Regions from separate parts of the Shewanella sp. SP2S2-6 genome, predicted to be linked through region 1. Evidence: predicted binding sites of a transcription regulator. Region 1 holds the regulator's gene; the other holds the start of a gene.
What was found. The regulator LexA, encoded in region 1, represses DNA repair genes until DNA is damaged. The targets are predictions, from matches to a motif close to TACTGTATNNNNATACAGTA.

Region 1 (8,070 bases):
ACAGCACGAACGCGATGGAAACGCCGTTCACTATCCGCCAAAACTGCCCTAAGGTTTGCTTGCTTAAAGTATCGAAGCTGGCACCGGGCTCGAAATGCAAATTGGTTTCGAGTAGCAATAAGCCCGACATCAACATGCAAAACCAAATGCCCAATAACATTAAAATCGAATAGCCAAACCACATACCTGCACCGACCACGGGCAGAGAAAACATCCCAGCACCTACGGTCGTGCCAGCAATAATCATGGCGCCGCCGAGCAAGGACTTACCTGCGGGCTTATGCTTAGCCGCATTCATATGATTTGCCATTAAACTGTATGCTCCGCGGTGACACTCGCCACTATCGTTTGTTTCACTGACGGACGTAATAAGCTATTGGCTTGATCTCGTATGCGATTGATATTGGACTTATCTTGGTTATCCGCCAGATATCCCAATTCTTTGAGCTTAACGCTCAAGGTGCCGTAAAGTTTCTTATCGTAGAACTCAGGCGCGGTAATGCCATGCAAAGCGCCTAAACGCTGGGCAAGTAGATGACTCTCAGACTCAAGTTCTGAGCGCTCCATCTTAGGTCTGTTCGCTAACAGGTTGAAAATAATCGCATAGCGTTGCAAGGTCTCGCTCACGGAACTGGCTAACAATAATAGTTGGCTAGTGTGCTCTGGCACGACAGCTAAGGTATCAGTCTCGACCACTAACCCTTGTTCAATGAAGAAATCCAGCACTTGATTGACATAGGCAGGTACATCTTTAATGCCCATAAAGAGTTCGGCTTTCAGCAGTGGATAAAAATCGGCAACGATTGACACCACTTGCTGACGCGGGATCTGCTCATTATGCGTTAAGCAGCTCGCAATTAATGACGGCACAATAAATAAGTGAATGATATTGTTACGATAGTAAGTCATAGACACAGCCTGACTCGCTTCGATAGACACGATTTCACCTAAAGGATCGGCACACACAACAAACTTATTCAGCTCTAAACCTTGCTGCACTAAATGCTTACCATCACCTTCGGCAACCGAAGTATAAGTAGTGTAAGGCACTTTTTTGAGTAGGGTCAGATACAGATCAAGCTGACGTTCCAGCAGACTGCGCTCTAAGGCATTTTGATCTGTGGCCAGCAACACTAAACTCGTCAAGGTCACCGAACTCGCCGCCGCCGCATCGTTGATATTTGTCATCACTCGATTCGCCAGCACGTTTACAGCTGGCGTTAACCAGCTTGGTTTTTGCTCAGGATCATCGGCCAACTCAGTACGCCAGTTTGGCGCGCGCTCATTTAAGAAGTTTTGCAGGGTTATAGGCTCGCCAAAGTTCACATAACCTTGACCGAAATTACCCAGTTTGCGGATCGCGCCAAACACTTGCCACACAGATTCTTTTTTCTTTTTCTTACCACTTAACTCTTTATGGTACGTCGCCACTTCCATCACATGGTCATAGCCTAAATACACAGGCACTAGCGTGACTGGACGCTCGATACCGCGCAGCACACTGTTCATAGTCATAGCAATCATGCCGGTTTTTGGCGCCAATAGACGACCCGTACGTGAGCGGCCGCCTTCGGAGAAATATTCCACCGAATAACCTTTAGCAAACAGTTGATCTAAATACTCACGGAATACTGCGGTATACAGCTTGTTGCCATTAAAACTACGGCGGATAAAGAAGGCACCACCGCGACGGAACATAGGTCCAGCGGGCCAGAAGTTGAGGTTAATACCTGCGGCAATGTGCGGCGGAACCATACCTTGATAGTACAAAATATACGATAACAGCAGGTAATCCATGTGGCTGCGATGACAAGGTACATAGACAATCTCGTGGCCATCGTGGTGCAGCTGACGAACTTGCTCGGCACCTTTGATGTTGATCCCGCTGTAAAGCTTGTTCCACAACCAAGTTAAGAAACGCTCGGCAATACGCACTAAGCTATCTGAGTAATCTGCAGCGATTTCATCAAGATACTCAATGGCTGTCTCGCGCGCTTGGGTCTCAGAAATCTTTTTGTTGGCCGCTTCTTCTTGAATCGCTTTACGCAAGGACTCGGATTTGAGCAGCGAATGAAACAGTGCTTGGCGATTTGGCAGCACAGGCCCTGTCATCACCTTACGTTGACGACGGAAATGCACCCGCGCTACCCGCGCTAACTTATGGGCGATCCCCATGTCAGTGCCGTGTTCGTCGGCCATGTATCGCAGAGATACCGCATTTGAAAACTGTACGAAGTTATGTCGACCTAAGAATAGAATCATCAAGCATTTGCGCAGCCAAGTCGGGTTTTCCCGCTCAAACACAGCCGCCTTCATAGTGTCGTCTTCTTTCCCTGGCGTGCGGCCCCAATACAGGCTCACGGGCACCAGTTGAATGTCTAATTCAGGGCGCTCCTTATGCACGGCCAACAAACGCATAAAGCATTCGAGGAAAGGCTCGTTACCGGCACGCTCACCAAACAGCGGCTTACGCCCTTGAAGGCAGACAACCCGAGGCGCAATCACACCATTTGCCACTAAAGGCTCATAGGGGCTCGGCAGTCCTAACTTAGCCGTAATTTCGCTCAGGGCAGCGATGTCACTCAGCGATTCCGTTTTCATCACATAAGCAAGGGGTCTGGAGGCATCCAGATTCAGATCGGCAAAGGGATCCTGAGGCACAACAATAGTGTGCACTAAGTGTTTTTGGATCCAGCGTAATGATTTCAACCAAAGAGAGTCGTGTTTAGGCATTATTCTTATGCAATTAAGTACGTTTACTAGCCCGGTAGAATACCAGACTATGGGTAATATTCGCTAATTCTCTCCAACATAGCTAAAAAGTGGTTAATACTTGCGCTGCAAATAATACTGTATATACTAACAGTAACTGTATAGAAAAACAGGAAACACCATGAGACCTTTGACGCCACGCCAAGCTGAAATTTTAGAGCTAATTAAACGAAATATTGCCGATACTGGCATGCCACCCACTCGGGCAGAAATCGCGACCCGTTTAGGTTTTAAGAGCGCCAATGCGGCTGAAGAGCATCTTAAAGCGTTGGCGAAAAAGGGCTGCATTGAGATCATGCCAGGCACATCGCGGGGCATTCGCCTACCTGCGGAAGTCGAAGATTTAACTGAAACAGGTTTACCACTTATCGGTCAAGTGGCTGCTGGCGAACCTATTCTTGCCCAAGAACATGTCGAACAGTACTACCAAGTCGACCCGAGCATGTTCCATCCCGCCGCCGATTTCTTACTGCGGGTTAAAGGCGACAGCATGAAGAATATCGGCATTCTCGAAGGAGATTTGCTGGCTGTCCATAAAGTACAACAAGCTAGAAATGGTCAAGTGGTTGTCGCTAGAGTCGACGACGATGTCACTGTTAAACGTTTCGAAAAAAAAGGCAATGTGGTCTATCTACACGCCGAAAATGAAGACTATTCCCCGATAAAAGTGGATTTAGGCTATCAAAGTTTAACAATTGAAGGACTCGCCGTCGGTGTGATCCGTAATGGAGATTGGCTATGAACAAACTACTTGGCAATGCACCCCGCCATCCGGGCTTGTGGCTCGATGAAGTCCGTGATGCCGACTATGACTGGCACCACGCACCTATCGCCTGCATGCCAACTAAGACTCAAGGCCGCCAAGAGTTAATCCATTTGAGTGCGCAACTCGCCCAGTTAAGCCAACAGGGTCGTTGGTTAGTACTCATCAACCCACCGAGCATTGGCTACAAACAAATGCTCGCCAATGCAGGCGTGCGTATGGACAGAGTCTTGCTGGTGCACGCTAAAGATGAAGTCGAAACCCTGTGGGCGATGGAAAAAGCCTTAACAAGTGGTACGTCCAGTGCGGTTATTACTTGGACCCAATCACTGGATGCACGCGATAATCGTCGCCTGCAAATCGTCGCTAAAAGTGCCCGCGCCATGGGTATAGTGCTAGAAGACGTAAACAGTCACTTACATGGCGACGTACGCATTGAGCAAGGCAATCTCTTCGGCCAACAATCTTTTTTTAGCGCTGTACATTAAATATTCATTTATTTTTTTACCTTGAAAGCCGCCTCGCCTATGAATGTGAGGCTTTTTTTTGGCAATTTTTCAGACAATTAGATAAATAAGTGATCTTGATCAATATTTAAACAGCAAGTATGGTTGATTTAGTCGGCGATGATATATCGCCGCCCGTGGCAAATAAATCGAGCCGTAATCGAGTTCAAAATGCCACTAAAAATAGAGAACAGATTTATTTCAGTCGTATGTGCCAGCGTGGCTAATACCAGCAGTAACAATACTTAATTAAAAGTAACAGCCGCCAACGCACGTTGAAGTCAAAAACGCTTTTTTGGGAACTGAAGAGTTTGCATAGAGTTGAGACTTACTGTGTTGCTCTTCTTTGTAGTTGCTATTCGCAATTGGCAGAGGAGAAGTCTTGTGAAGCAATTGTTGTATTGTTTACTCGTGGTGTTATTCGCACCACCGTTGGCCGCCGCGGACATGCGGTTCAACATGACCCCTGGCGTAACCGAGATCAGTGGCAAGGTTTATCACTTGCACATGACCATCTTGTATATCTGCTGCGCCATTGGCCTTGTGGTCTTTGGCGTGATGATTTACGCCATGATCAATCACAGAAAATCCAAAGGCGCTGTCGCGTCGCACTTTCACGAAAGCACTAAAGTTGAAATCGCTTGGACGATTCTGCCATTTATCATTTTGATCTTAATGGCGATTCCAGCGACAAAAACCTTAATTGCTATGGAAGATCCCAGCAATGCCGATCTCACCGTTAAAGTCACAGGTTCCCAATGGAAATGGCACTACAGCTATTTCGATCAAGACATTGATTTTTACAGCATACTCGCAACCCCAAGAACACAAATCGACGGTACCGAAACCAAAGGGGAAAATTACCTTTTGGAGGTCGATAAGCCGCTCGTGCTACCGATAAATCGCAAAATCCGCTTTTTAATGACCTCAGAAGACGTCATTCATTCATGGTGGGTACCTGCTTTTGCGGTGAAAAAAGATGCTAATCCTGGGTTTATCAATGAGGCCTGGACTCGCATAGACAAACCCGGCATTTACCGTGGTCAGTGCGCCGAACTTTGCGGTAAAGACCATGGTTTTATGCCGATTGTAGTGCAAGCCTTACCCGAAGCCGAGTTTGAAGCTTGGGTAGCGGAGCAAAAACAAGCTGCAGGCGCGGCGGCAGAAGCTGCTCAAGCTGCATTGTCACAGACCCTTAGCAAAGAGGAGCTGATGACCCAAGGTGAGCAAGTTTACCTCGGTCACTGCGCAGCCTGCCACCAGCCTAATGGCGAGGGGTTACAAGGCGTATTCCCACACCTCAAAGGCAGTCCGATAGCAACGGGACAGCTCAGCGGCCACCTTGAAATCGTGATCAACGGTAAAACGGGTACGGCCATGCAAGCCTTTGGTAAGCAATTGAATGCACAAGAAATTGCCGCTGTGATTACCTATGAGCGTAATGCGTGGGGTAATAATACTGGCGACGCTGTGCAGGCCAAAGATGTTAATGAGCATATGAACGGCAGTACTGGCACACAGGCACCTGCTACCGCACCAGTCAGCACGACCCCAACACCCGCACCTGCAACAGAGCCCGCAGCCGTTGTCGACTCCACAACCATAGTCGATCCAGCGAGTCTCCCTACTCTCACCCACGACGCCTTGATGGCCGAAGGTGAAACTGTTTACGCCACCACTTGTGCGGCCTGCCATCAGTTAACGGGAGCTGGCATACCACCAGCCTTCCCCGCACTCGCTGGCAGTGCTATCGCCACAGGACCCGTTGCTAATCATCTCGACATAGTAATACATGGCAAAACGGGCACGGCGATGCAGGCATTTGGCAAACAACTCAGTCCACAGCAACTCGCGGCCGTCATTACCTATGAGCGCAATGCTTGGGGCAACAATACCGGCGATACAGTGCAACCCGCTGATATCGCCAGCCATGGACAGTAGGGGATTATGATGAGCACAACGACTCAAGATCAAACCGCAGCCCATGATGACCATCATCATGGTGCGCCAAAGGGCATCATGCGCTGGGTGCTAACCACCAACCATAAAGACATTGGTACTCTGTATTTATGGTTCAGCTTCATTATGTTTTTAACCGGTGGCGCTATGGCCATGGTGATCCGCGCTGAACTGTTTCAGCCCGGATTACAATTGGTCGAGCCCAACTTCTTCAACCAAATGACCACAGTCCATGGGCTGATTATGGTGTTCGGCGCCGTGATGCCAGCCTTTACTGGGCTCGCCAACTGGCTGATCCCTATGATGATTGGGGCGCCCGATATGGCGCTGCCACGGATGAATAACTGGAGTTTTTGGATCTTACCCTTCGCCTTTACCATTTTGCTCAGCTCACTGTTTATGGAAGGCGGCGGGCCTAACTTTGGTTGGACCTTCTACGCGCCACTATCAACCACTTATAGCCCCGATAGCACGGCACTCTTCGTGTTCTCTATTCATATCATGGGGATAAGTTCAATTATGGGCGCAATCAACGTGATTGTGACCATAGTGAACTTACGTGCGCCCGGCATGACATGGATGAAGTTACCGCTATTTGTATGGACTTGGCTTATCACAGCATTCCTGCTGATCGCTGTGATGCCCGTCCTCGCGGGCGCTGTAACTATGGTGCTGACCGATAAGTTTTTCGGCACTAGCTTCTTCGACGCCGCGGGGGGTGGCGATCCTGTGATGTTCCAGCATATTTTCTGGTTCTTCGGCCACCCTGAGGTCTACATCATGATTTTGCCGTCCTTTGGCATTATCTCCGCCATAGTACCCGCCTTCAGCCGCAAACCATTATTTGGCTATGCATCAATGGTTTATGCCACTGCCAGTATTGCAATTCTGTCGTTCCTCGTGTGGGCGCACCACATGTTCACTACAGGCATGCCAGTGTTTGCCGAGCTGTTCTTCATGTATTGCACTATGTTGATTGCGGTGCCAACGGGGGTGAAAGTGTTTAACTGGGTCGCGACTATGTGGCGTGGTTCACTCAGCTTCGAAACCCCTATGTTGTTCGCCGTGGCCTTTATCATACTCTTCACCATTGGCGGGTTTTCGGGGTTAATGCTCGCCATTACGCCAGCCGACTTCCAATACCACGACACCTACTTTGTGGTGGCGCATTTCCATTATGTGCTCGTGACTGGGGCGATTTTCTCCATCATGGCGGCAGCCTATTACTGGCTCCCTAAATGGACGGGGCACATGTACAACGAGCGACTGGGGCAATGGCATTTCTGGTGTTCGGTGATTTCGGTCAACGTACTGTTTTTCCCGATGCATTTCCTTGGGCTAGCTGGTATGCCAAGGCGTATCCCCGATTACTCGATTCAATTTGCCGATGTTAATCAAATAGTCTCGATTGGTGGCTTCGCCTTTGGCTTATCGCAATTGATTTTCTTAGTGTTAGTCATCAAGTGCATCCGTGGCGGCGAGAAAGCCCCCGCTAAACCTTGGGAAGGTTCCGAGGGTTTAGAGTGGACATTGCCAAGCCCAGCGCCTTACCACTCCTTCACGACACCACCTGAGGTGAAATGAAATGACGAACCATCACCAGCCAGAAAAACCTAAGTCAAATCGAAAGCTTATCAGCATGCTCGTCATGGGCTGTATTGGTATGTTTGGTTTTGGGTTCGCGCTGGTGCCGCTATACGATGTGCTATGTGAGAAGCTGGGGATTAACGGTAAAACCTCCAATACCGCCAGTAGTTATCAAGCGATAACCATAGATACTAGCCGTATTGTCACAGTGGAATTTATCTCCCAAGTGCAAACGGGTATGCCGTGGAAATTTGAGCCGCAAACCAAGCGGCTCGAAGTTCACCCCGGCGAACTGATACACACAGCATTTTTGGCACGCAATGTGTCAGACAGGGCCACGGTCGGTCAGGCGATACCTTCAATATCACCTGGGCAAGGCGCGGCATATTTTAATAAAACGGAATGTTTTTGCTTTAATCAACAGCACTTAGCGGCTTCGACAAGCGCTGAGTTGCCGCTCATTTTCTTTGTGGATCCTCAGTT
Region 2 (8,070 bases), on a different contig from region 1:
GACAAGGCAAATCACCCACGTTCGCCGCAGTCAGTGCGCCGAGGGAATCAGTCATATTGCTGACTTTATCAAACTGAGCAATCACTAACGCTTCAGCCTCATCCGACACTCTTGCTAACCACGTTAAACACTGATTTTTAAGCGCTCTTGCCTGCGTGCTATCGACAGGTACCAAAGAGCGATAGAGCGCGATCAATTCATCTTCAGAGTGTGAAGCAAGCTCTGTTAACACAAATTCACGGGCTAAGGCTAACGCATCGAGATCAACGCTGTCAGTTTGCTCAATCAAAGCAGATGCCGTAGGTATGGCTAAGATTTCGGCAATCAATGCTGGGTCAAGTTCAGTGTCTAACAACACGCCTTTAAAACTATCGCGCACGCGGGGATCGAGTGTCATGGCTTGTTGCTGCTGTAAACTCGCAACATTCTGCCAAATCGCTTGGCTCACTAAGGTCACTGAGGCTTCCCATCGCGCCACTTCGCTGCTGGCAAAACGCATCAAGTGAACCAGTTGATCCACATTGAATCGATATTGCAATTTAACGGGCGCGGAGAAGTTTTGTAGTAACGAAGCCACCGGTTTATGACTTAATCCCTCAAAACTAAACACTTGTTCAGCCTGAGTAAAGTCGAGAACTTCATTCACTAAAGAGTGGCCCTTGGCATCTAAGAGTTCGATGCTGAACGGGATATGCAAGGGGGATGCACAGTTCGCTAAACTTTGTTTAAGGGTTAATTGGTAAATGCCCGTTAGCGCATCGAAACTGTCCATCGCAGTCACAATCGGCGTGCCCGCTTGGCTATACCATAAACGGAATTGGGTTAAATCCACGCCACTGGCATCTTCCATTGCCGCCACAAAATCATCGCAGGTGACCGCTTGGCCATCGTGGCGATTAAAATACAGTTTCATCCCCGCTTGAAACTTTTCTTCGCCGAGCAAAGTGTGCATCATGCGGATCACTTCAGCGCCCTTGTTATACACAGTGACTGTATAGAAATTATTCATCTCAATCACAGATTCTGGACGAATGGGATGGGACATTGGGCCAGAATCTTCGGCAAATTGCTGATTCTTGATCACTTTGATTGCGTGAATTCGATTCACAGCGCGTGAGCCTAAATCGGAGCTGAATTCTTGATCGCGAAAAACCGTTAAGCCTTCTTTTAAACTTAGCTGGAACCAATCACGGCACGTCACGCGGTTTCCGGTCCAATTATGGAAATACTCATGGCCTACCACCGATTCAATACCGTGATAATCCTCGTCGGTAGCCGTTAACGTATCTGCAAGCACATATTTAGTGTTGAAGATATTTAAGCCTTTGTTTTCCATCGCTCCCATATTGAAAAAGTCGACGGCAACTATCATGTAAATATCTAAATCGTACTCGAGGTCAAAACGACTCTCATCCCATGCCATGGATTTTTTCAGCGATGCCATCGCATGGCGTGCTTTATGTAAATTACCTTTATCGACGAACACTTGCAGGATCACTTTACGGCGACTGCGGGTAATGAACTCATCTTGCAACAGATCAAAATCGCCAGCGACTAAGGCAAACAAGTAAGCCGGTTTTGGAAACGGATCTTGCCAGCAAACATAATGGCGACCGCCCTCTAATTCGCCTTGATCAATCAAATTCCCGTTACTCAGTAAAAACGGGAATGCGGCTCTATCGGCTTCGATGCGCACAGTATATTTGGCTAATACATCGGGACGGTCGAGGAAATAAGTGATCCGTCTAAAGCCCTCAGCCTCACATTGCGTGCAGTAGGCACCATCGGACATATACAGGCCTTCAAGGCTCGAATTGGCCTCGGGTTCGAGCTTAGTGACGATGTTCAGCTCAAACTCATCAAGCGCCGTTTCTAAGACTAATTGACCCGCGCTAACATGGTAAGGCACTGCTTCACCGTCAACCGTCAACGAGACGACAGTTAAGTCTTCGCCATCCAATACTAAAGCTTGGGCATGCTTAGAAGCGCGTTTTACCCGACTTATCGCCTCCACATGAGTCTCATTGCCCGCCAGATTAAAGGCTAAGTCGATCGTGTCTATCGTGAAGAGTGGCGCTTGATAATCTTTTAAGTATTTTGCTTGAGCTTGTGTCATTTCGATCCCTTTAACGCTGATCTAAATAAGAAAAAACGCGCCATAAGCGCGTTTTGATATTGGATAAATCGACTCGACTAGCGCCTACTTAGCACTAGTTTTAGCCAGTTTTTGCGCATCAGCCATATCTAAAGTGATATAAGCCGTTTCATCTAAAAATGCGTCTGGCAATTCGGCGTCGTCTTTAATGTCTTCCATGGATTTAACCGATGCTAAACCATTGGCGACTCGGCGCTCGTTCGTTCTATCGAGGACTTTCTTCTCATCGGCTTCGCGGGAGGCAATGCGCTCACTTTCAACCAGAGAAACTGTCTTCTCTTTGTGGTGCTTTTTAAAGTCGGCAATATCTTGATTGATATAAGCAAACTCTACACTGCTTTTGATGCGGTTAAGGTGCTTGGCCTCAAGGCTAGTCACTAACTCAGGCGTCACATCATTGAGCGTGCCATATTGTGCCATTGGCACTTTATCCCAAGGCAAGGCATTTTTCTCTTCAGCTTCGCCGTACTCACCTGGCTCTAACGCACTTGGGTAAGCAATGTTTGGTGTCACACCTTTAAGCTGAGTGCTGCCGCCATTGATCCGATAGAACTTTTGAATCGTGTATTGCACATGACCAATTGGCTTTTCATACATGTCGTAGATACGGCCTAAGCTCTTATGCTGCTGCACTGTACCTTTACCAAAGCTAGATTCACCAACAATCAGCGCGCGGTCATAATCTTGCAATGCGGCAGCAAAAATCTCAGAGGCTGAAGCACTGTAACGGTCAACCATCACAGTCAACGGGCCCGCATAACTGGTTTTGCCATCGTTATCACGGTGCGCAGACACACGGCCATCAGCATCACGAATTTGCACCACAGGGCCCATATCGATAAAGAGTCCCGTCAGCAACACGGCTTCTGTTAATGCACCACCACCGTTACCTCTAAGGTCGATGACTATGCCTTCAACTTTGGCTTCGTTTAACTTCACTAGCTCTTTTTCAACGTCCTGTGACAGGTTCATGTAGAAACCAGGAATATGGATCACGCCGACTTTGCGATTAGCGTACTCGCCGTCTTTAGGTTCAATCACCTTAGAGGTTGCCGCTCTGTCTTCAAGACGAATTTTATCGCGTACTAAGGTAACGTCGAATGGCTTAGCATTCGAACCGCCTTTCTTCGGTAAAATTTGCAGTACGACTTTACTGCCCTTAGGCCCCTTTATCAGATCAACCACGTCGTCTAAACGCCAGCCGATCACATCAACAATTTCACCGCCTTCTTGACCGACGCCGACAATCTTGTCTTCCGGCGACAGTTTTTCGCTGCCAGCCGCAGGGCCGCCAGCAATTAAGCTTTTAATAACAGTGTAATCGTCTTCAAGTTGCAGTTGAGCACCAATCCCTTCAAGGCTTAAATTCATTTCCATTTGGAAACGTTCAGCATTGCGTGGTGACAGGTAACTCGTATGCGGCTCAATGCTGCGTGAGAAGGCATTCATCACGCCTTGGAACACGTCTTCACTGTTGGTTTGAGTCAAACGTTTGATGGCGTTGTTGTAACGCTTTTGCAGGATCTCAACAATCTCAGGCCATTTTTTACCTGTGAGTTTTAGATTTAGCGCATCGTATTTAACACGTTGACGCCATAACTCGTTGATCTCGGATTGATCTTTTGGCCATGCCGCATCGTCACGGTCGTACTCATAGGCATCGCCAGGGGCGGAGAAGTCCATCTCTTTATCCAGTAGGGATAAAGCATAGACAAAGCCTTCATAACGACGCTTTTGGACGATATCAAACATTTTATAGGCAGGCTCAAGTTCACCAGAACTGAGCATGTCATCGAATTGGGTAGCATAAGGTTTAAAACTATCGACATCCGCTTGGGTTAACACATTGCGGCGATAGTCTAACTGCTGTAGATAACGGTCAAAAATTTGCGTAGAAAAGGCATCATCAAGATTAAATCTATGATAGTGCGAACGAGTGTATAAGTCCGTTACCCTTTTGCTCGCGACCTTATGTTGCGCTTCCTGCTTGAGAGTGGGTAACTCGCTGATTTGAATCGTGGGTGGTACGGCCCAAGCCGAGAATCCGACAAAAACAGTGGCGATCGAGGTAGCCAAAGTGAGTTTTCGCATCAACAAGTTACTCCGTTTTAAAAAATGATTACAGCAGGATATGTTCTGCTCTAACTTTAATCGTTAGGCCACTATCAAGCTGAACATGAATATCTTCCTTGTTAATATCAGTAATCACACCGGCTACGGGTGTCATACCTAACTTAACATTGACGCGTTGTTTTTTCGTTAAATCAGTCAATTGTGCTTGGACATAATTTACGACTGGCGCTGCAGCTTTAGGCGCAGGCTTAGCAGGACGCTCAGTTTTAGCACGTTGAGGAACAGCCACCTTTTTAGGTGCTTTCTTCGCCGCAGGCTTAGGTGCGAGTGCTGCACGTTTCGCTTTCGCTTTATCCTGACTCTCTTTCAACATGGCTTGAGCATGGTCAATGTGCTCTTGCTCTAACTCGCCGCAAGGTTCGCCATCCAGATTAACGCGTTGTGCGCCCGCTTTAACGCACTTTAAATAGCGCCAGCTGCTGGTGTAACGTCTTAAGGCAACTCTGAGCTGAGTTTTACTGACTTTAGAATCATCAGCCAACCTTTCAGCCAAATCTTGAAACAATCCGATTTTTAATGGCTTAGTTTCACCTTCAGCAATAAAGCACAAAGGAAATGTTTCATACAAATACGCCAAAATTGCATTGGTGTCGGTCAACTTTTCTGTTGATTCCATCATTACTTCCACAGTCAAAAAGGGACATCGATTCGAGGTGATATATATATCAGCTTCTTACGTGTCGTTTATCTTCGTTAAACTCAATATTGAGTCAACGTACAAATTAGCATCCTAGCCGCGTTTACTAAAGTTAAAAAAAATATACCTTAACAAATTTTTACAGCTCAAAACACTAAGCTTATTCATTGCATGCCAATCAAACCAGCTTAATGCGTGCAGGCGCATATTATAAGGCGCACGCCACCGATTGCGACTATGAATTATGCGTTATTGTACGCAAATTAATCAAATAGGCAGTTTTCAAAACTTTTAACCAGTAATTCCAGCCCCTTTTGGTCTTCTTCATCGAAACGATCGAAGATTGGGCTGTCAATATCGAGCACGGCAACCACGTTACCTTGGGCACGAACTGGCACAACGATTTCAGAATTACTGGCAGAATCACAGGCAATATGGCCATCAAATTGATGAACATCGGCCACTCGCTGGGTTTGATTGGTGAATGCCGCCGTACCACACACGCCTTTTCCTAGCGGAATGCGTGTACAAGCCAGTTTACCTTGAAACGGGCCAAGTACCAGTTGTTCGCCACGCATAACGTAGAATCCCACCCAGTTCAGCTCAGTCAAATTATCATTGAGTAAGGCTGAAAAATTCGCCATTGCCGCAACAAGGTCATCTTCCCCTTCCAACAAGGCCAAGGCTTGACGGTTAAGTGACTCATAAAATTTCGATTTCATTACATTTCCTAACAATTTTATTCTGCTGCTTCGGTCTTTTTAGCCGCTTTTTTCGCAGCAGGTGGATTCGTTGGCGTACTATTAACCTGAACGACACCTTTAAGCAAGTTCGTCAGCTCATCTTTATTGTTAGCAAAATAGAATGCGAGCTTTTCGCCCACGCTTTCATCTATACCTAAATCAGCTTTTTGAATGAAGGGGATAAGGTTATCGGCGATATCGAGCATCTTATCGTAGGCATCAGCCTCCTTCTTAGATGTGAATGTCATCTTTTCAACCCCTTCTCTGACCACGACAAACTGTGTTATTACTGCCATGACTGCCCTCGCACTGTTTTTATATACAGTAACTAGAGTGACATAGATTGAACTTGTGATGCAAGTGTTCTGATTAATCTGATATTATTAGCGTACTTTCGTTGCCAAGATTATAAAGCGCTAGACTGTGCAGAACGGCTGATTAGCACTACACTTTGCACCGATCTCGCTGTTATTACTCCTATTTAGGCTAATATATATTTTTATATGCATGAAAACGCAGCAGAAAATTCAGTAATCCTTTGCCGTTCCTGCGATTTAGCAGTCCGCAAACGTGCCTTGCCAAGCGGTGTCAGAGCCCTTTGCCCCCGTTGCAGCACTGCACTTTATGACACTCCTTACTGCTCTGTAAATGGCATGCTCGCCCTATGTATCTCGGCACTAGTATTTTATTTTCCTGCCAATTTTTTACCCGTACTCGAAATTCACTTTTTCGGCAGCATTCGCACCACCACGGTTTTTCAGGGCGCGTTTGCGGTATTTGACCAAGGTTATTGGGTCGTTGGTTTAGCTGTGCTTGCCGCCGCTGTGATTGGTCCAGGCTTATTACTGTTGTCGATACTGACGCAGATTTTGATTGTGAAATGGGGACTGAGTCGTCTTTTTTGGCGTAACTCATTAAAGCAATTATTGAAGTTTCATGGCGTATTGTCGCAGCTCACTATGCTGGAAATTTATGTGATCAGCTTTTTGGTTTCATCGTTCCAGCTTTCTGATTTTTCGGATATTTATTTTGGTATGGGCACATTTTGCTTCAATATGTTGTTTCTCGTGACTTTATTTCTTCAACGAGAGTACGACTTAGAGCACATGTGGACTTTATTGGAAGGTCATCGCTGATATGAAGCAACAAGGTAAAGATATCGGCCTGTGTCTGTGTAAGGTCTGCCGCCAGCTCAATAGTAGTGACCTCAGCCACTGTCAGCGCTGTGAAGCTGAGTTGCAGGTCAGGGACTATTCCAGCCTGCAAAAAAGTTGGGCTTTGTTGATTACCGCTGCCATCTTGCTGGTGCCTGCCAACATTTACCCTATCACTATGCTGACCAACCAAGGGCAAGTGCGGCACGACACCATTTTTTCGGGCATTTTGCATCTAGTGCATTCAGATATGTTGCCCATTGCCGTGATAGTTTTTACTGCCAGTATTTTAGTGCCATGGATTAAAATCATCGGCTTATCCATTTATCTGTGCGCGATCAGCTTTGATATTCCGATTTCAAAAAAGAAATTGATGGTGGGTTTTCACATCATCGAATGGATTGGTCGTTGGTCTATGCTCGATTTATTTGTCATCTCAATCACAGTGGCATTAGTGAATATGGGACAACTACTCGACGCTAAACCCGCGCCTGCAGCGACCGCATTTGCCTTGGTTATTCTGTTAACTCAGTTAGCCGCAAAAGTGTTAGACACTCGTTTACTCTGGGATCGATTGGAACCTCAAGATGACACAAATTGAATCGCCGAAAGTTGTAAAGAAAAAACTCTTTTCGCCCATTTGGCTACTGCCTATTGTCGCGTTGGCATTGGGTGCGTGGCTGGGCATTAAGAGCATTAAAGAATCGGGCGTTGAAATTCAAATTCACTTTCCGAGCGCCACTGGGATTGACGTAGGTAAAACCTTAGTCAAATACCAAGGCTTGACTGTCGGTAAAGTCAAAGACATAGGAATAGATGAAGATCTCAAGGGCGTAAACGTTAAAGTCATGATGGACTACCGTGCTAAGCCTTTCTTAAATAAGGAAACTCTCTTCTGGCTGGTCACCCCTAAGGCCAGTATCACAGGTGTTGAAGGCTTAGATGCGTTGTTTTCGGGTAACTACATCGCGATTCAACCGGGCAAAGGTAATGCGTCAACCTTCTTCGAGGCTGAACGCCAACCGCCGCCGATGCAAATCGGCTCAGAAGGTGTGATGGTCGAACTGACCTCAGACAAACTCGGTTCGTTGGATGTTGGCTCGCCAATATTTTTCCGCCAAATCCCTGTGGGCAGTGTGGTTAGCTATCGTTTAGATGGTAATCAAAGAGTCATCATCAGCGCTTTTATTCAAGAGCAATACGCGCGATTAGTGAAGAAAAACTCCCACTTTTGGAATGTCTCCGGCG

Region 2: the regulator LexA is predicted to act here: its motif matches at 5,976-5,995, upstream of Q4Q57_RS06725 (YebG family protein).

What each region holds. Positions count from the first base shown of each region.
Region 1 covers NZ_JAUOEQ010000014.1:34,195-42,264, reverse strand. The annotation lists gene mtr (tryptophan permease) at 1-310, opposite strand, end outside; gene plsB (glycerol-3-phosphate 1-O-acyltransferase PlsB) at 310-2,733, opposite strand; gene lexA (transcriptional repressor LexA) at 2,894-3,514, shown strand; gene Q4Q57_RS11465 (cell division inhibitor SulA) at 3,511-4,023, shown strand; gene coxB (cytochrome c oxidase subunit II) at 4,426-5,982, shown strand; gene ctaD (cytochrome c oxidase subunit I) at 5,992-7,584, shown strand; gene Q4Q57_RS11450 (cytochrome c oxidase assembly protein) at 7,586-8,070, shown strand, end outside.
Region 2 covers NZ_JAUOEQ010000006.1:47,486-55,555, forward strand. The annotation lists gene pepN (aminopeptidase N) at 1-2,116, opposite strand, end outside; gene prc (carboxy terminal-processing peptidase) at 2,201-4,246, opposite strand; gene proQ (RNA chaperone ProQ) at 4,275-4,904, opposite strand; gene Q4Q57_RS06720 (GAF domain-containing protein) at 5,189-5,647, opposite strand; gene Q4Q57_RS06725 (YebG family protein) at 5,665-5,964, opposite strand; gene Q4Q57_RS06730 (paraquat-inducible protein A) at 6,172-6,804, shown strand; gene Q4Q57_RS06735 (paraquat-inducible protein A) at 6,806-7,423, shown strand; gene Q4Q57_RS06740 (MlaD family protein) at 7,410-8,070, shown strand, end outside.